Regions from separate parts of the Aeromicrobium sp. 50.2.37 genome, predicted to be linked through region 2. Evidence: riboswitches for the same ligand, from Rfam matches in the RefSeq annotation. Region 2 holds a riboswitch; the other holds the start of a gene.

Region 1 (9,306 bases), on a different contig from region 2:
TCTTGGCGCGGTCCTCGAAGGCGCCGGCGCAGCCGACCCAGAACAGCCACTCGACCTCGTCGAGGCTCTCCACGTCGACACCGACCTGCTTGACCTCGAAGTCGAGGTCCTTGGCCCAGTCCATGCGGTGCTTGGGGTTCATGCCCCACGGGTTCCCCTTGCGCTCCAGGCCCTTGAAGATGTTGTTGAGCTCGGCGGGGAAGTTGGACTCCACCAGCACCTGGAACCGGCGCATGTCGTCGATGTGGTCGACGTGCTCGATGTCGACGGGGCACTGCTGCACGCACGCGCCGCAGTTGGTGCACGACCACAGGACGTCGGGGTCGATGACGCCGTACATCTCCTCGTCGCCGATGAGCGGACGCTCGACCTCCTTCTGCTGCTCCTCGGTGCGCTCGTCCTCGGGGATCGCGAGGGCGGGGATCTTGGCGTAGGCGTGCTCGCGCAGGCCCATGACCAGCAGCTTGGGGCTGAGCGGCTTCTCGGTGTTCCAGGCGGGGCACTGGCTCTGGCAGCGACCGCACTCGGTGCAGGTCGTGAAGTCGAGCAGACCCTTCCAGGAGAAGTCCTCGACCTTGCCGACGCCGAGCTTCTCGAAGTCCTCCTCCTCGAGGTCCTCCATGGCCTCCATGTCGAGGGCCTTGCCGTTGATGCGGATGGGCTCGAGGCCACCGAGGGCCGTGCCGCCGTCGGACTCGCGCTTGAACCAGATGTTCGGCCAGGCGGTGAAGCGGTGCCAGGCGATGCCCATCGTCAGGTTGGTGGAGATGACGAGCAGCCAGATCATCGCCGACGTCACCTTGATCATCGCGATGACGACGATGATGTTCTCGAGGGTGTCGATGTTCTCGGCGCCGGTCGGGTAGAGGTTGCCGAAGAACTGGGCGATCGGGAAGTGGAAGCCGGTGGCGTACTCGGCGTCCTCGCCGCCGCGGGCCTGCAGCAGGTTGTACTCGGCGCCGCGGATGAACAGGATCGCGGCACTCTCGAGGAAGACCATGAACTCGACGAAGTAGGCCTGGCCCATCCGCGAGCCGAAGAACCGGCTCTGGCGCTGGAGGCGCTTGGGGTGCTTGACCTGTCGGTAGACCGCCAGCGGGATGATCGCGAGCGCGCCGAGCAGGCCGATGGCCTCGCTGATCCACTCGTAGAGGAAGAAGTGGCCGATGATCGGCCAGACGAACTCCGGGTCGAACAGCTGGAAGAACGCCTGGGCGACGGCCGTCGCGAGCACCAGGAACGCGAGGTAGACGAACCAGTGCAGGGCACCGATCCAGCTCCACTGGAGCATGCGCGTGTGGAGGAACGTCTCCTTGAGCATGTTCACCGTGCGCGCAGCGGGGTCGTCCGTGCGGCCGGGTGCCGGGCCACCGGCACGGATGACGGCGGTCATCCGGCGCACGGCGACGACCGTGACGGGGATCGTGATGGCCGTGACGGCCAACGAGACGATGATCGCGACGAGCTGCATGGAGCCTCAATCCTTGGGGCGACGACCGTGACAGTGGGGCTGACAGTAGCCCCTCGCGGGCGGGCCCGCGGGGTAAGGCCACCCAAAGGCCCTGCAGGTCTGCGGTCGGTTACCGGTGGGTAGGTAGAGGCTATCCCGGGCGGCGCCGCCTTGTCCTGTCGGCGAGGTGTGAGTCGTTCGTCATCGGTCGCGCGGGACGAGCGGGATCGCGACGAGCGGGAAGAGGGCGACGAGCGCGAACGCCCACCCGTAGCCCAGCCCGGCCACCGTGAGTCCGACGACCGGCGGCACGGCCGCGCTCACCAGGTACTGGCCGGTGTTCTGGACGCCCAGCGCCTTGCCCGACCACCACGGCCCGGCCCGCTCGGCCACGGCGGTGAAGGCCAGGCCGTTGTCGGCGACGGTCACGACCGTGGCGACGACGATGAGGACGACCGCCAGGGGCGTCGGCTCGAGCACGCCGAGCGCCAGCATCGTCAGCGCCGCCCCGACCGCGACGATCCGCATGGGTCCCATGCGACTGCCCACCCGGTCGGACCACCAGCCCACCCCGATGCGGCCCGCCGAGCCGAGCAGCTGGGTGGACGCCACGAGCGCACCGGCCGCGCCGGCGGCCCAGCCGCGCTCGTCGATGAGCCAGACGAGCATGTACGTCCACACGGTGAACTGCGGGACGACCAGCAGGGCCGACGCGGCGTGGATGCGCACGAGCATGACGTCGCCCCGGTACGGGCTGCCCGTCTCGCCCGCGTCGTCGGCGTCGGCGCGGGACCGGCGTGGTGGGTCGACCACCAGCAGGGCGCAGGCCACGAGGACGACCGCGTTGAGCGCGGCGATGCACAGCAGCGTCGTGCGCAGGTCGGTGGCCTGCACCGTCGTCGGCACGAAGACCGCCGCGGCCCCGACCCCGAGCGGGAGCGCGGTCTGGCGCACCCCCATGGCGGTGCCGCGGCGCTCGGCCGGGAACCAGCCCACCACGAGTCGACCGCTCGCGGCGTTGGAGCTGGCCACGCCCACGCCGGCCACGAACCAGCACGCCGCCAGGGCCGGGTAGCCCGCCACGAAGGCGGCGGCGACGGTGCCGCCGGTCGTGACCACCAGACCGAGCGTGAGGGTCAGTCGCTCACCCCATCGGTCGACGACGACGCCCCACGCCACGAGCGAGACCGTGGTGCCGAGCAGCGAGGCGGACGCCAGTGCGCCGGCCTGCGGCAGGGGGAGTCCCCGCTCGAGGTGCAGGTAGGGGATGAGGAAGACGGCCGCGTTGGCGGCCACCGTGCCCGACGCCTGCGCGAGCATGCCCACCGCGAGCATCAGCCAGCGGTTCGGGGTGCTCACCGGACCATGGTCCGCCCGTGCCGACCGGTGCCGGCAGGGGGGTCGGCAGGGGGGTCGGCAGGGCGGTCGGCGGGCGGGTCAGGCCAGGGCACCGACGTGGGCGAGGGCCTGCCGGACGAGCATCCCGCGCCCGCCCTCCATCTCGTCGAGGACCGCCGGGTCGAGGGCCTGCTCGGGCGTCATCCAGCTGAGCTCGAGGGCGTCCTGGCGCGGGTTGCACTCACCCGTGACCGGCACGACGTAGACGAGCGCCACCGCGTGCTGGCGGGGGTCGTGCAGGGGCGTGACGCCCGGCAGCGGGAAGTACTCGGCCACCGTGAACGGCACGATCGACGCCGACAGCTGCGGGAAGGCGGTGGGGCCGAGGTCCTTCTCGAGGTTGCGCAGCAGCGCGTCGCGCACCGACTCGCCGTGGGTGACGCGTCCGGAGACGAAGGTGCGCGTCATGGCCCCGGTGGTGGGCGAACCACGCAGCAGCAGTCCGAGGTGCTCGACCTGGCCGTGGGCGTCCACCCGGACGGGGATCCCCTCGACGTAGAGGATCGGCACGCGCGAGCGGGTCTCGTCGAGCGCGATCTCGGAGAGCCAGCCGGGATTGGGGTCAGGGGTGCGGACGGACGCCATGGCCTCATCCTCCCCCACGCGTGGGCGTCAGCCGTGTCGCCCCGGCGGGGACGGCCCTCGTCAGGAGGTCGACGCGGTGGTGGAGGCCGCGATGCTGGCCGTCATCGCGGCGGTCATGGCGGCCTGGGCGTCCTGGATCGCCTTGCGCACGCCCTCGCTGGCCCAGTCGCCGTCGGCGACGACCTTGGCCCGCGCCTTCGCGCCCTTCTTCTCCCGCTTCTCGACCACGAGGCCGAGCTGGTCGGCGGCCAGGAGCAGGCCGACGAGCGGGCCGGTGACCTGGTCGGCGGGTTGGTCGTGCAGGAGCACCTGCCGCATCGCCCCGACGAGCTGGTCACGCCGCGCGACGTCGACGAGCTCGTACCGCTCCAGCCGGATGCCGAGCACGCGGCGCTGCTCGTCCCGCACGAGCCCATCGGCCTCCAGGGACGCCAGCACGGCCTTGCGCTGCTTCTTGCCCAGGCGGGTCACGATCGACTTCGGTGCCTGGTGGCCCTTCTGCCAGACCCGCTCGAAGGCGGCCTGCAGGTCGGGATCGTCCACGGGCGTGCGGTCGGCAACGGCCACGCGGGCCTTCCGTCCCGTGCCGACGAGCTCGAGGCGACCGAGCAGCACGAGGTCGATGAGCGCGGCGCCACCGAGGGCGGGCTCGGCGGCCATGGACGGCAGCCGCACCTTGCCCGACTCCGGGTCGAGCGCCACGAGCAGGAGGTCGCGAGCGACGGTCATGCCTCGAGCCTAGGCCGACCTGCGACCGACGTCACCCCGCCCTACGGTCGAGGGATGGACCCGTCGGACGACGCCACCACCCCTGACCACACGGCCCTCGACCCGCGGGTCGTGGCGCTGGCGCAGGACCTGCTGGACGACGCCCGCGAGGGCCGGACCGAGCGGTTGGTGCAGCACCTCGATGCGGGCGTCCCGGTCGAGCTCACCGACGCGTCGGGCAACACGCTGCTCATGCTCGCGGCCTACCACGGCCACGCGGGGACGGTGGCTGCGCTCACGGCGCGGGGCGCCGTCGTCGACGCGCTGAACGACCGCGGCCAGAGCCCGCTGGCGGGGGCGGTGTTCAAGGGCGAGGACGCGGTGGTGCGGGTCCTGCTCGAGGCCGGCGCCGACCCGGACGCCGGACACCCGACGGCCCGCGAGACCGCCGCCATGTTCGGACGCCCGGACCTCCTGGCCTGACCGCTGCCCACGGCCCGGACGGGCTGGGCGCGGTGGCTCGCGGGCGGCTAGGCTGGCACCACCACGACAGGGGAGCGCCGCCGCAGAGGGCGCTGAGAGTGCGGATCAGCCGCAGACCCTTGAACCTGCTCCGGTTAGCACCGGCGAAGGGAGTCACGATGAGTTCTGCATCCACGCGTACACCGACCGAGGGTCGGGAACGTCTGTCCTATCGCACCATCGACCTCGTCACGATCGCGTCGCTCGGCGTCGCGTTCGGGGTCATCTTCTGGGCCTGGGGGAAGCTCTACGGCGTCCTCGACCTGGCCGCGACGATCGGCTACCCGCCGGCCGGCGCGCTGCTCGGCGGCGGCTGGCTGCTCGCCGGGGTCGTCGGCGGGCTGGTCATCCGCAGGCCGGGTGCCGCGTTCGGCACCGAGGTGGTGGCCGCCGCGATCTCGATGTTCGTGCTCGGCGGCACCGAGTGGGGCTTCACCGTCCTGCTCTCGGGCCTCGTGCAGGGCGCCGGCGCCGAGCTGGGCTTCGCCCTCGGCCGCTACCGCCGCTGGGGCCTCGGCGCGGCCGTCCTCGCGGGCGTGCTGTCGGCCGTCTTCGCCTCCGTCTACGAGTGGAACTTCTACTACACCGACTGGGGCTTCGCGTACAAGGTCGCGCACCTCGGCTTCTTCGCCGTGTCGGGTGCGGTCGTCGCCGGTCTGCTGGGCTGGATGCTCGTCCGCTCGCTCGCCTCCACCGGGGCGCTCGACTCCTTCGGCGCCGGTCGCGACGCCGCCGGAGAGGGCGTGCGGGCCTGACCGCCCTCACCACCACCCGACCCGTCGAGGTCCGCCTCGACGGGTTCGGGTGGCGGCCCATGGGTCACGCCCGGGCGGTGGTGGCCGACCTCGACCTGCACCTCCCCGCGGGGCAGCGGGTGCTGCTCGCCGGGCCGAGCGGCGCGGGTAAGTCGACCCTGCTGCTGGCGCTCGCCGGTGCGTTGGGCGAGTCCGTGCCCGGGGACCTCTCGGGATCGGTAGGCGCCGAGGGCGTGCGCGGTCTCGTGACGCAGCAGCCCGGCGACGCCGTGGTGTCGGCCCGCGTCGGCCGCGACGTCGCCTTCGGGCCCGAGAACCTGGGCCTCGACCACGACGAGACCTGGCGCCGGGTCGACGAGGCGCTCGACGCGGTCGGGCTGACCTACGGTCGCGAGCACCCCACCGACGCGCTCTCCGGCGGCGAGACCCAACGTCTGGCCCTGGCCGGCGCGCTCGCCCTGCGCCCTGGTCTGCTGCTGCTCGACGAGCCGACCTCGATGCTCGACGAGGCCTCGGCCGCCGAGGTCCGACGGGCGGTCACCGACGCCGTGGCGTCGGCGGGCGCGACGCTGGTGGTGGTGGAGCACCGCATCGGGCCCTGGCTCGAGCTCGTGGACCGGGTGGTCGTCCTCGGCCGTGACGGTGGCGTGCTCGCCGACACGGACCCCACCACCTTCGTGGCCGAGCACCGTTCGTCCCTCGGCGCGGCCGGGGTCTGGATGCCGGGGCTCGAGGCTCCCGTGCCGGTGCTCCCCGACCGGGCGCTGGTGGCGCCGGACGACGACGCGGTGCCCCTCGACGTCGAGCGGCTCACGGTCGAGCTGGTGCGTCGCTCGTGGCGCGGCACCACCCGCACCTGCGCCCTCGACGACGTCGACCTGCGCCTGGTCGAGGGCGCCGCGCACGCCGTCGTCGGTCCGTCGGGGGCGGGCAAGTCCACGCTGCTCGCGGCCTGTGCCGGTCTGCAGGCCCCCACCTCCGGAGCGGTCGAGCGTGCGGGCGAGCCGCTGCACCGGATGCGGTCGTCGGCGCTGGCGGCCGTCTCGGGCTGGGTGCCGCAGGTCCCCGAGCACGGGCTGCTCACGACCACGGTGCGCGACGAGGTCGCCTTCACGGCGGGTCGGCTCGGCCGGGCCGTCGACGTCGACGCGGTGCTGGACCACCTCGGACTCGGCGCCCACGCGGACCGGAACCCCTACCGGCTCTCCGGTGGCGAACAACGGCGGCTCGCCCTCGCCGCCGCACTGGCGCACCGGCCCGGGTCGGTGCTGCTCGACGAGCCGACCGTCGGCCAGGACCGGCTCACCTGGGCCGCGGTGGCCGGGTGGTGGCGTGCTGCCGCGGACGCCGGGGCCGTCGCGGCGGCCGCCAGCCACGACGCCGACCTCGTGGCGCTCGCCGACCGGGTCCACCGCCTCGAGGCGGGGCGGCTCGCATGACGACCCGGCACACCGCTCCCACCGGTCGACGATCGCTCCTGCTCCACGTGAACCCGCTCGCGCTCGCCGTGGTGGGCGTCGCTGCCGTGCCCGGGTCGCTCGCCGTGCGGACGCTGCCGATCGCCCTGGTGACCGTGGCGGTCTACGCCGTCGTGCTCCTGCTGGTGGTGCCGTCGGTGCGGTACACGCTGCTGTGCCTGGCGCTCGCGGCCTTCGCGGGCCTCACGGTCGCCTACTCGACGTGGCGCCTCGGCGGTCACGACGAGACGCTCGCCCTGACCGCGGGCCTGCGCATCGTGGTGCTCGCCTGGCCAGGTGCCGTGGTGGCCGTGTTCGTCGACCCGGCCCGGCTCGGCGACCACCTGGCGCAGAACCTCCGACTGCCGTCGCGGCCCGTGGTGGCGGTGACGTCTGCGCTGCAGCAGGCGGCCGGTCTGCTGGTCACCTGGCAGCAGCTCGTGCGAGCCCGACGAGCCCGGGGCGCGGGGCCGGCCGGCGGTCCGGTCGCCCGCTCCCGCTACGGCGGCGGGCTGGTCTTCGCCCTGCTCGTCTCCTCGTTGCGCGGCGCGTCGCGCCAGTCCATCGCCCTGGACGCGCGCGGCTTCGCGTCGGCCCAGGACCGGTCGTGGGCCGAGCCGGCGCCGTGGACCCGGCTCGACGTGGCCGTCGCGGTCGCGGGAGCCCTGCTCGCGGCCGTCCCGGTGGTGCTCCTCGTGGCGGTCTAGCCAGGACCTGGGTCACGCACTAGGGTGCGAACTAAGCAAGCGCTTAGCCCGACGTCACTTCCGGAGGTACCCCATGGTCCGCGTGTTCGACAGTCTCGACGCCTTCAAGGCAGCCGCCGGGGAGGAGCTCGGCACCAGCGACTGGGTCACCGTCACCCAGGAGCAGATCAACACGTTCGCCGACGCCACCGGCGACCACCAGTGGATCCACGTCGACCCCGAGCGCGCCGCGTCGGGCCCGTTCGGCGGCACCATCGCGCACGGCTACCTCACGCTCTCGCTGCTGCCGGTCTTCGTCGAGCAGATCTACTCGATCCAGGGCCTGGCGTTCGGCATGAACTACGGCGCGAACAAGGTGCGGTTCCCGAGCCCCGTGCCCGTCGACTCGCGCCTGCGCGCGTCGGCCACCCTCGTCGAGACCCGCGACATCCCGATCGGCACGCAGGGCATCGTCAACGTGGTCGTCGAGCGCGAGGGCTCCGACAAGCCGGTGTGCATCGCCGAGGTCATCTACGTCATGGCCGGTGCCTGAGATGTACTTCGCCTTCGACGAGACGACCAACGAGCTCATCGCGAAGCTCGAGACCTTCATGGACGAGAAGGTCTACCCCGCCGAGCATCAGGCCGAGCAGCAGATCAAGGCCCTGTACGACGAGGACCGCTGGGACCCGCCGGCCGTGCTCGACGGCCTCAAGGCCGAGGCGCGCGAACGCGGCCTGTGGAACTTCTTCCTCGCCGGCCACCCGGAGGAGGGCGGCCTGACGAACCTGCAGTACGCGCCGCTCGCGGAGATCACCGGCCGCTCCATCCAGCTGGCTCCGGCCGCCATCAACTGCGCCGCGCCCGACACCGGCAACATGGAGGTGCTGACGATGTTCGGCACCGACGAGCAGAAGGAGCAGTGGCTGAAGCCGCTGCTCGCCGGCGAGATCCGCTCCGCCTTCGCCATGACCGAGCCCGACGTGGCCTCCTCGGACGCCACCAACATCGAGCTGTCGATCGTGCGCGACGGCGACGAGTACGTCATCAACGGCCGCAAGTGGTGGATCACCGGCGCGATGAACCCGAACTGCCAGGTCTTCATCGTGATGGGCAAGACCGACCCGTCGGCCGAGCGCCACCGCCAGCAGTCGATGATCCTCGTCCCCCGCGACACCCCCGGGCTGGAGGTCGTGCGCGGCATGCACGTGTTCGGCTTCCACGACCGCGACCACGGCGGCCACGCCGAGCTGCGCTTCACCGACGTGCGCGTGCCCGCCTCGAACCTCATCGGCGGGGAGGGCGAGGGCTTCGCCATCGCCCAGGCGCGCCTGGGGCCCGGCCGCATCCACCACTGCATGCGCTCCATCGGCCTGGCCGAGCGTGCGGTCGAGCTCATGTGCGAGCGCGCGCTCAGCCGCACGACGTTCGGCAAGCCGATCGCGCAGCAGGGGGTCGTGCAGGACTGGATCGCCGAGTCGCGCGTCAAGCTGGAGCAGCTGCGGCTCCTCACGCTCAAGACCGCCTGGCTCATGGACACCGTGGGCAACCGCGGCGCCCACAAGGAGATCCAGGCGATCAAGATCGCCACCCCGCAGACGGTGGAGTGGATCCTCGACAAGGCCATCCAGGTGCACGGTGCCGGTGGGCTCAGCCAGGACTTCCCGCTCGCGGAGATGTTCGCCGGCATCCGCACGCTGCGCTTCGCCGACGGGCCCGACGAGGTGCACAAGGCCTCGCTCGCC
Region 2 (9,306 bases):
TGGCGTGGACCCCAGCACCTCCGCCTTCCGGCTCGCCGCGATGATCGGGACGTTGCCCGACGGACCTGCCTACCGGAACCTCGCGGACACGATCCGCCTGCTGGTCGTCGACGGCCGCCTGCTCGACGGCACTCGGCTGCCCAGCGAACGCTCGCTGGCCCAGGCCATGGGGCTGAGTCGCACCACCACGACCCGCGCGTACGACGAGCTGCGCCGCCGTGGCGTGCTCCACTCCCGCCAGGGAAGCGGCAGCGTGCTCCGGGTACCGACGAGCTCCACCACCGCCAGCAGCCTCATCGTCGACCCCGACGACCCCGACACCATCGCCCTGACCTTCTCCGCCCCCACCGGCCCGTCCGGCCTCACCCGCGCCTTCGGCGCCGCCGCCGAGCAGCTCCCGTCGCTCCTCACGACGTCGGGCTACCTGCCCGACGGACTGCCCGCACTGCGCGAGGTGATCGCCGAGGGGTACGTCGCCGCAGGCCTGCCGACGGACCCGGACCAGATCATCGTCACCAACGGGGCACAGGGTGCGATCTCGCTGGTCGGTCGCACGTTCGGCCGACCCGGTGCCGGCCTGCTCGTGGAGGGCACCAGCTACCCGCACGGTGTCGAGTCGTTGACCGGCTTCGGCTACCGCACCACTCCCCTGCCCATCGGCGAGGACCCGTGGGACGCCGACGCGGCCGCAGCGGCCGCGCCCCACGTGGAGGCCGCGTACCTGATCCCCGACTTCCACAACCCCACCGGTGCCGTCATGCCCGTGGAGACACGACTCCGGCTCGCCCACACGCTGCGCCGGCACCAGGTGCTCACGATCGTGGACGAGTCCATGCGTCGGCTCGACCTCGCCGGGGAGGGGCTGCCCGCGTCCTACGCCGCGCACGACCCGGACGCGATCGTCGTCGACTCCCTGTCGAAGGTCCTCTGGGGTGGACTGCGGATCGGCTGGATCCGCGCACCCCGCCGTCACGTGACGGCCCTGCTCCAGTCGCGCATGCGACACGACCTCGGCACCGCCGCGTTCGACCAGCTCGTGGCCGCCGAGGTGCTTCGCCACGACCAGCACCTGTTCGACGAGGCCGTGGTGCGACTGCGCCGACAGCGGGCCGCCATGGTCGAGGCGCTGGCCGCCCACCTCCCGGACTGGGACGTGCCGGTGCCGCCCGGCGGGCCGAACCTCTGGGTCTGCCTCCCTTCACGCGCGTCGAGCCGGCTCGTCGCCGCGGCCGCGCAGGAGGGGCTGCTGCTCACGCCCGGTCCACGGTTCACGCTCGGTGCTCCCAGTGCCGGCGAACGTCGGCTCCGGCTGCCCTGCACCTCCGCCGAGCACGTGGGCGTCGAGGCCGTCCAGCGTCTGTCGCGCGCGTGGACGGCCGTCGTCTCCGGTCGACGCTGCGAGCCGACCGGCACGAGGGTCGACCTCATCGCCTGAGGGCTTGACCCCCCGCACGCCACGCCTCGTCCCAGAAGTGCCACTCCCGGTCGGTGGCGGCCGCGTAGGCCGTGAGCATCGACCCCTCGAACGTCGACCCCGCGGCCAGTCGGTCAGCCGTGCGCTCGGCGCGCCTGACCGACGCCTCGAAGTCCGCCGAGTCGTACGTGGCGATCCACGGTCCGTAGGGGTGGCGGTCGAGCCCACCGGCCGTTGCAGCCACCTGGCGGCCGACCTCGACGTACACGCGGAAGCACGGGAGCACGGCGGCCACCGCCACCTCGACGGGTGAGTCGAGGGCGTGCTGCGCGAGCATCGCCAGGTAGGCGACGCAGCTCGGTGAGGGCGGGCGTCCATCGACGTCGAGGCCACGCCGCGACAGCTCGCCGAGGTGGAGCGTCCGCTCGGCCGCCACGGCTCCGGCGGCGAGGGTCGCCCAGGTGCCGACGTCCTCGACGTCGTCGAGCCGTGAGGCGATGCGCGCGAGCGCACGCGCATAACCGGCCAGGTAGTGCGCGTCGTCGACCAGGTAGCCCGCGAAGATCTGGTCCGGCAGCGTGCCGTCGGCCAGGCCGGTCACGAACGGGTGCCGGCAGATGTCGGCGTAGCGGTCGGCGACGTGCGACCACGCCCGCTCCGAGAACGGCACGGTGCTCATGACGCCGTCTTCCTCAGGCGGACGAGATGGTCGACCGGACCCCTGCCGCTGCCCACCTGACGGGTGGCACCCGAGACCAGTGCCTCCGTCAGGTAGTCCTTCGCCGACCCGACCGCCTCGCGCAGAGTGGCGCCCAGGGCGAGGTGGGCGGCCACCGCCGCCGACAGCGTGCAGCCCGTGCCGTGGGTGTGCGGCGTCGCGACACGCTCGGCACGGAACCAGGTCGGCCCCTCGGAGTCGAGCAGCACGTCGTCGCTCGACCCGCCGGAGCCGTGGCCTCCCTTGACGAGTGCCGCTCCCGCACCGAGGCCGACCAGGCCTCGTGCCAGCTGCTCCGGCGCCGCGCCCGTCTCCAGTCCTGTGAGCACGACGGCCTCGGGGAGATTCGGGGTGACCAGTGTCGAGCGCGGGACCAACAGGTCGCGGATCGCCGCCTGCGCGTTCCGGGGCAGCAGGCGGTGGCCCGACGTCGACACCATGACCGGGTCGAGGACGACGTTCGGCACGTCGGCGAGCAGGTCGGCCACCAGCGCGACGAGCGCCGGGGAGCCGAGCATGCCGACCTTGACCGCCCGCACGTCCAGGTCGTCGAGCACCGAGCGCAGCTGCCCGCGGACGATGTCGAGCGGGACCGGGTGCACCGCATGGACGCCGGTCGTGTCCTGCGCGGTGACCGCCGTGATCACGGTCGCGCCGTACACACCGAGCGCCGTCGCGGTCTTCAGGTCGGCCTGGATCCCGGCGCCTCCCGACGGGTCCGACCCGGCCACGGTCAGGACCACGGGCTCGCGCGGGCTCATGCGACGCCCCCGTCCCGGTAGGCCAGGGCGGTGTCGACCACGTGCCGCAACCGCCGCGCGGCCCGACCCGGGTCGGCCTGGCCCCCGATCGCACGGACCACGGCGATGCCGTCGAGGCCCGCGGCGACGGCGCTGCGGGCGTTGTCCTCGTCGAGGCCACCGATGCCGACGACGGGGAGCCGGCCGTCGACGCGACGCGCCACGTGAGCCACCCCACGCAGCCCGAGTGGCGGCGCGGTGTCACGCTTGGTCGCGGTGTCGTGCACCGGGCTCACCGCCACGTAGCTGCACGCCGACACCGCAGCCTCGTCGTCGAGCTGGCCCAGGTGCTCCACGGACCACCCGACGAAGGCGTCCGGGCCGACCTGGGCCCGGAGCACCGTGGGGTGTGCGTCCCCGGCGCCGCCGTGCACTCCGGCAGCGGCCCGGACCACGTGGTCATTGCTCAGGAGCGGAACGCCCGACCCCGCCAGCGCGTCGCGGAGCGACTCGACCTGAGCCGTGAGCTCCTCGACGGTCGCGCGCTTCGCCCGCACCTGCACGCACGTCACGCCGCCCTCGACGGCCGGCACCACGACGCGGCGCAGGTCGGACCCGAACGACGGGTCGGTGACGAGGTACAGACGCAGGTCGGGGAACCTCGGGGGCCTCATGCGCCGGGACGGACGTGGGAGCCCAGCTCGAGCCGCCCGGGCTCGGCGAGGCGGTCGACGATCGACACCCGCAGGCTGGCCGGCCCCTCGGCGACCTCGGCCGCCGAGGTCCCGGCGGAGGCCAGCAGCCCCATGGCCCCGGCGGCGGCGGCCACCGGGTCGTCGACGACGGCACAGGCCGCCGCCACGAGGGCGCTCGAGGAACAGCCGAGCGCGGTGATCATCGGCATCCAGCGATGACCACCGTGGACGTGCAGCGCACGGTCGCCGTCGGTGACGAGGTCGACCGGGCCACTGACCACGACGACGCAGCCGTGCTCGCGGGCGACGGTGCGGGCGGCCACGTGGGCGTCCTGCGCGTCGGCCAGGCTGTCGACCCCGCGCGACGCTCCGACCGTGCCGGCCAGCGCCAGCACCTCCCCCGCATTGGCACGCACGACGGTCGGGCGCAGACGCAGCAGGTCGTCGACGAGCTCACGCCGGTAGCGCGTGGCACCCACCGCCACCGGGTCCAGCACCCAAGGTGTGCCGTCGGCCCGTGCCTGCGCCGCGGCCAGCCGCATGCCGTCGGCCCAGCGCGGCGACGGCGTCCCGATGTTCACGTAGACAGCGTCGGCGAGCGCGGCCAGCTCGGCGGACTCCTGAGGATCGTGCACCATGGCGGGCGACGCGCCCACCGCGGACAGCACGTTGGCCGTCAGGTCCATCGAGACGAAGTTGGTGAGGCACTGCACCAGAGGTGCTCGCTCACGTAGGGCCGTGGTGACGGCAGACGTCGGATCCATGTGTCTCCCTCGCGCCGGTGCTAACCGGATCAGGTTCGGCGGGTGTCATCTCAGCCCCTGCGGGGCACCCCGGACGTCCACGACCATAGCGAAGGCCCCCGTCCGTCGGACGGGGGCCTTCGTGGCTCGAGCGGTGCGTCAGCGAGCGGCAGAACCCTCGACGTAGTCATCGTCGGACTGCTTCCACGAGAAGTGGGAGCGCAGCACCTTGCCGGTGGCCTCGATCGGGTGACCCGCCTCCTGCTCGCGCAGGGCGAGGAACTCCGGGGCGCCGGCGTCCTGGTCGTCGATGAAGCGCTTGGCGAACGTGCCGTCCTGGATGTCGGCGAGCACGGCCTGCATGCGCTCCTTGACCGAGGAGTCGACCACGCGCGGTCCGGAGACGTAGTCGCCGTACTCAGCGGTGTCGGAGATGCTCCAGCGCTGCTTGGCGATGCCGCCCTCCCACATGAGGTCGACGATCAGCTTGAGCTCGTGCAGCACCTCGAAGTAGGCGATCTCCGGCTGGTAGCCGGCCTCGGTGAGGGTCTCGAACCCGGCCTGCACGAGGTGCGACATGCCGCCGCACAGCACGGCCTGCTCGCCGAAGAGGTCGGTCTCGGTCTCCTCGGTGAAGGTCGTCTTGATGACGCCGGCGCGGGCGCCGCCGATGGCCTTCGCGTACGAGAGGGCGAGGTCCCAGCCCTGGCCGCTGGCGTCCTGCTCGACGGCGATGATGTCCGGGATGCCGCGGCCGGCCACGAACTCACGGCGCACGGTGTGGCCGGGAGCCTTCGGCGCCACCAGCAGCACGTCGACACCGGCGGGCGGCTTGATGTAGCCGTACCGGATGTTGAAGCCGTGGCCGAACACGAGCGCGTCGCCGTCGACGAGGTTGGGCTCGATGGACTCGGCGTACACGTGGCGCTGCACCTGGTCGGGGGTCAGCACGACGATGACGTCGGCCTCCTCGACGGCGTCGGCGACGCTGAGCACGCGCAGGCCCTCGGCCTCGGCCTTCTCGCGGCTCTTGGAGCCTTCGGCGAGGCCGACGCGGACGTCGACGCCGGAGTCGCGCAGGTTCAGGGCGTGGGCGTGTCCCTGGCTGCCGTAGCCGATGACGGCAACCTGCTTGCCCTGGATGATGCTGAGGTCTGCGTCGTCGTCGTAGAACAACTCGGCCACTGGTATCTCCTCGTGTCGTGGATGGGTTCGTGGGATGGTCAGGCGCTCTGGTGGCCCGGCACCGTCCGCAGCGTGCGGTCGGTGATGGACCGTGCGCCGCGTCCGATCGCGACGCGACCGGACTGGGCGATCTCGCGGATGCCGAACGGCTCGAGCACGTTGAGCATGGCCGTCAGCTTGCCCGAGTCGCCCGTCGCCTCGATGGTGACGGCATCGGTGGACACGTCGACGACCTTGGCGCGGAACAGCTGCACGGTCTCGAGCACCTGCCCACGGGTCTGCGCGTCCGTGCGCACCTTGATGAGCATGAGCTCGCGCTCGACCGCCGACGCCGAGTCCAGCTCGACGATCTTCAGCACGTTCACGAGCTTGTTGAGCTGCTTGGTGACCTGCTCCAGGGGCAGCTCGTCGACGTTGACGACGATCGTCATGCGGGAGATCTCGGGGATCTCCGTGGGGCCGACCGCGAGCGAGTCGATGTTGAACCCGCGCCGCATGAACAGGCTCGAGACGCGGGCCAGGACGCCCGGTGTGTTCTCCACCAGGACGCTGAGCGTGTGCTGCGTTGTCATCAGAGGTCCTCGTCGTCCCACTCGGGCGCCATGTCGCGCGCGATCTTGATGTCGTCGTTGCTCGTGCCGGCCGCGACCATCGGCCAGACCATGGCGTCGCGCTCGACCACGAAGTCGATGACGACGGGCCGGTCGGTGATCGCCATGGCCTCCTCGATGACGGCGTCGAGGTCGTCCTCGCTGTCGCAACGCAGGCCCACGCACCCGTACGCCTCCGCCAGCTTCACGAAGTCGGGGATGCGGCGCGCACCGATGGACTCCGGACCGGTGTTGAGGTCGGTGTTGGAGTAACGGCCCTCGTAGAACAGGGTCTGCCACTGGCGCACCATGCCGAGCGAGGAGTTGTTGATGACCGCGACCTTGATCGGGATGCCCTCGATCGCGCAGGTGGCGAGCTCCTGGTTGGTCATCTGGAAGCAGCCGTCGCCGTCGATCGCCCAGACGACCGAGTCGGGCAGCCCGACCTGGGCGCCCATCGCGGCCGGGACGGCGTAGCCCATGGTGCCGGCGCCACCGGAGTTCAGCCACTGGCGCGGGCGCTCGAAGTCGATGAAGTGCGTCGACCACATCTGGTGCTGCCCGACCCCGGCCGCATAGGTGGCGTCGGGTCCGGCGATGGCGCTGATCCGCTCGATGACGGTCTGCGGTGCGAGCCCCTCGGACGGCTTGTCGTAGCCGACCGGGAACCGCCCCTTGGTCGAGAGCATCCGCTCGCGCCAGGGTCCGTACTCCCCCTGCACGCCGGTCTCCTCGGCCTGCTTGCGCAGCGTGACCACGAGGTCGGCGATGACCTCGCGGCAGTCGCCGACGATCGGCACGTCGACCTCGCGGTTCTTGCCGATCTCGGCCGGGTCGATGTCGGCGTGGATGACCTTGGCACCGGGGGCGAACGTGTCGAGGTTGCCCGTGACCCGGTCGTCGAAGCGCGCGCCGAGCGAGATCAGCAGGTCGGACTTCTGCAGCGCCGCGACCGCGGCCACGGTCCCGTGCATGCCCGGCATGCCGAGGTTCAGCTCGTGGGAGTCGGGGAACGCGCCGCGCGCCATGAGCGTGGTGACCACGGGGATCTGCGTCAGCTCGACCAGCATGGCCAGCTCGGCCGCGGCGTCGGCCTTGATGACGCCGCCACCGACGTAGAGCACCGGCCGCTCGGCGGCCGCGATGAGCCGAGCCGCCTCGCGCACCTGCTTGCCGTGCGGGCGGGTCGTGGGCCGATAGCCCGGCAGGGCGAGCTCGTTCGGCCAGTGGAACGTCGTCGCGGTCTGCAGCGCGTCCTTCGCGATGTCGACGAGCACCGGACCCGGACGTCCCGTGCCGGCGATGTGGAAGGCCTCGGCGACCACGCGCGGGATCTCGGCGGGGTCGGTGACCAGGTAGCTGTGCTTGGTGATCGGCATCGTGATGCCGCGGATGTCGGCCTCCTGGAAGCCGTCGGTGCCGATGAGGCTCGACGACACCTGACCGGTGATCGCGACGACCGGCACGGAGTCCATGTACGCGTCGGCGATGGCCGTCACGAGGTTCGTGGCACCCGGGCCCGAGGTCGCCATGCAGACGCCGACGCGGCCGGTGACCATGGCGTATCCCTGCGCGGCATGCCCGGCGCCCTGCTCGTGACGCACCAGCACGTGCCGGATGCTCGAGTCGAACAGCGGGTCGTAGGCAGGCAGGATCGCACCGCCGGGGATGCCGAAGATGACCTCGACGCCGGCGTGCTCGAGGGAGCGGACGAGGCTCTGCGCACCCGTCAGCGTCTCGGTGCTCGGCCTCGTGACCTGTTCCGTCATCGGTCGTTCCTCGCTTCGGTCCACGGTTCTCGGGTGTTCTGGGCTGGGTGTTCCGGGTGGTGGTCGTGCTGCCGCCGGTCGCTCGTGACGCCGACCCGACGGTGTCCTCGCATGAAAAAACCCTCCGGCCAATGATGGCGTACGGAGGGTGACGCGAGACGGCGGGTCGTCGCGTCAGACATCTACTACGAGCAGCATGGCGTGCACCGCCCCAGTCTGGCCCTCGCCCGGGGCGTGGTCAAGTACTGAGACGGGACGTACCAGCATCCGGACTGGTCCCTCTTCCGCCCACGGCCCGGAACCCCCGCCGGGCCCTCTTCCGCTACGGCCCGGAACCCCCGCCGGGCCCTCTTCCGCCCACGGCCCGGAACCCCCGCCGGGGCGGCGCCGCGTCAGCGGACCTTGCGCGTCGTCGTGCGCACCGTGGCCGTGGCGTAGCCCGGGGCCGTGGCGACCACGCGGACGCTCACCCGGTCACCGCGGAGCTTCTTGCGCAGCGTCAGGCGAGGGCTCGTCGTGGTCGCCACCCGACGACCGTCGGCGTACCAGACGTGGGTGACCTTGGTCCCCGGCGCGGCCCAGCACCGCGACCGACTGGCGACGAGGGTGCGGCCGACCGTGGCCTTGCCGGTCAGGGTGACGCGGGAGCACGGGGTGTTGCGGCCCCGCACCACGACCGCGGTGCTCGCGCTCGTGTCGTTCGACGTGGTCGTGTTCGGCAGGTCCACCCCGACGCGGACCGAGAGCGAACGCCCGAGCTGGCTCGCCGTGGGCACGAAGGTGCGACCCGTGGCCCCGGCGACGGGCCTGCCGTCGGCGAGCCACTGGAAGGTGAACAGGTCGTCGGTGACCGGCATCGGTTCACCGAACCAGTCGTCCTCGACCGTCCACTCCTGCGGGTCCGCCGTGAGCGTCCATCCCACCTTCGGCGTGCCCTTGACGTAGGGCCGCCAGGTGGCGGTGGCTCGGCGCGGGAGGTTGCTGCCGTCGAACCGGACGACGTCGAGTCCGTCGAGGTCACGACCCGCACGGACGTCCACGACCGTGGCCTCGTCCTCGCGCAGCGTCCCGCCGAGCCACATCGCGGGGATGCCCGACCTCTCCTCGGCCGGGACGGCGCGGATCCGGTAGCGGCCGTCACGGACGCCGGCCAGTCGGTAGGAGCCGTCGCTCGCGACAGCGGTGTCGACCTGGTCACCGGCACCGTCGACGGGGACGGCCGTGACCGTCCACGGCGTGGCGTCCCAGGCGCTGCCGTCGGCCTGGACGAGCCGTCCCGCGAGACCGGCTCCGGCGTCGTCTGCCGCCGCAGGACCGGCCACCAGCGCCGCCGCCACGAGGACGGGTGCGACCACGACCACGACCACCCGACCCAGGCGTCCGACGCCCCGACCGAACCTCGACCTGCTCGACATGGCGGCCCTCCCCTGCTCTCCGCTCTTGGAGAGTAGG

The links. Region 2 has a riboswitch for thiamine pyrophosphate ahead of thiM (hydroxyethylthiazole kinase). Riboswitches for the same ligand answer to the same signal wherever they lie in the genome.
Region 1: linked by a shared signal. The riboswitch ahead of NUV38_RS08255 (ECF transporter S component) and the one ahead of thiM (hydroxyethylthiazole kinase) in region 2 are both predicted to bind thiamine pyrophosphate.

The regions. Positions count from the first base shown of each region.
Region 1 covers NZ_JANLGG010000012.1:55,585-64,890, forward strand. Annotated here, with positions in the region: gene NUV38_RS08230 (heterodisulfide reductase-related iron-sulfur binding cluster) at 1-1,471, opposite strand, end outside; gene NUV38_RS08235 (MFS transporter) at 1,652-2,809, opposite strand; gene NUV38_RS08240 (NUDIX hydrolase family protein) at 2,888-3,433, opposite strand; gene NUV38_RS08245 (GPP34 family phosphoprotein) at 3,494-4,162, opposite strand; gene NUV38_RS08250 (ankyrin repeat domain-containing protein) at 4,217-4,624, shown strand; TPP riboswitch at 4,683-4,793, shown strand; gene NUV38_RS08255 (ECF transporter S component) at 4,783-5,418, shown strand; gene NUV38_RS08260 (ATP-binding cassette domain-containing protein) at 5,478-6,857, shown strand; gene NUV38_RS08265 (energy-coupling factor transporter transmembrane protein EcfT) at 6,854-7,582, shown strand; gene NUV38_RS08270 (MaoC family dehydratase) at 7,656-8,114, shown strand; gene NUV38_RS08275 (acyl-CoA dehydrogenase family protein) at 8,116-9,306, shown strand, end outside.
Region 2 covers NZ_JANLGG010000004.1:97,160-106,465, forward strand. Annotated here, with positions in the region: gene NUV38_RS03675 (PLP-dependent aminotransferase family protein) at 5-1,435, shown strand; gene NUV38_RS03680 (TenA family protein) at 1,425-2,093, opposite strand; gene thiD (bifunctional hydroxymethylpyrimidine kinase/phosphomethylpyrimidine kinase) at 2,090-2,893, opposite strand; gene NUV38_RS03690 (thiamine phosphate synthase) at 2,890-3,546, opposite strand; gene thiM (hydroxyethylthiazole kinase) at 3,543-4,331, opposite strand; TPP riboswitch at 4,320-4,413, opposite strand; gene ilvC (ketol-acid reductoisomerase) at 4,470-5,495, opposite strand; gene ilvN (acetolactate synthase small subunit) at 5,534-6,067, opposite strand; gene NUV38_RS03710 (acetolactate synthase large subunit) at 6,067-7,854, opposite strand; gene NUV38_RS03715 (hypothetical protein) at 8,247-9,269, opposite strand.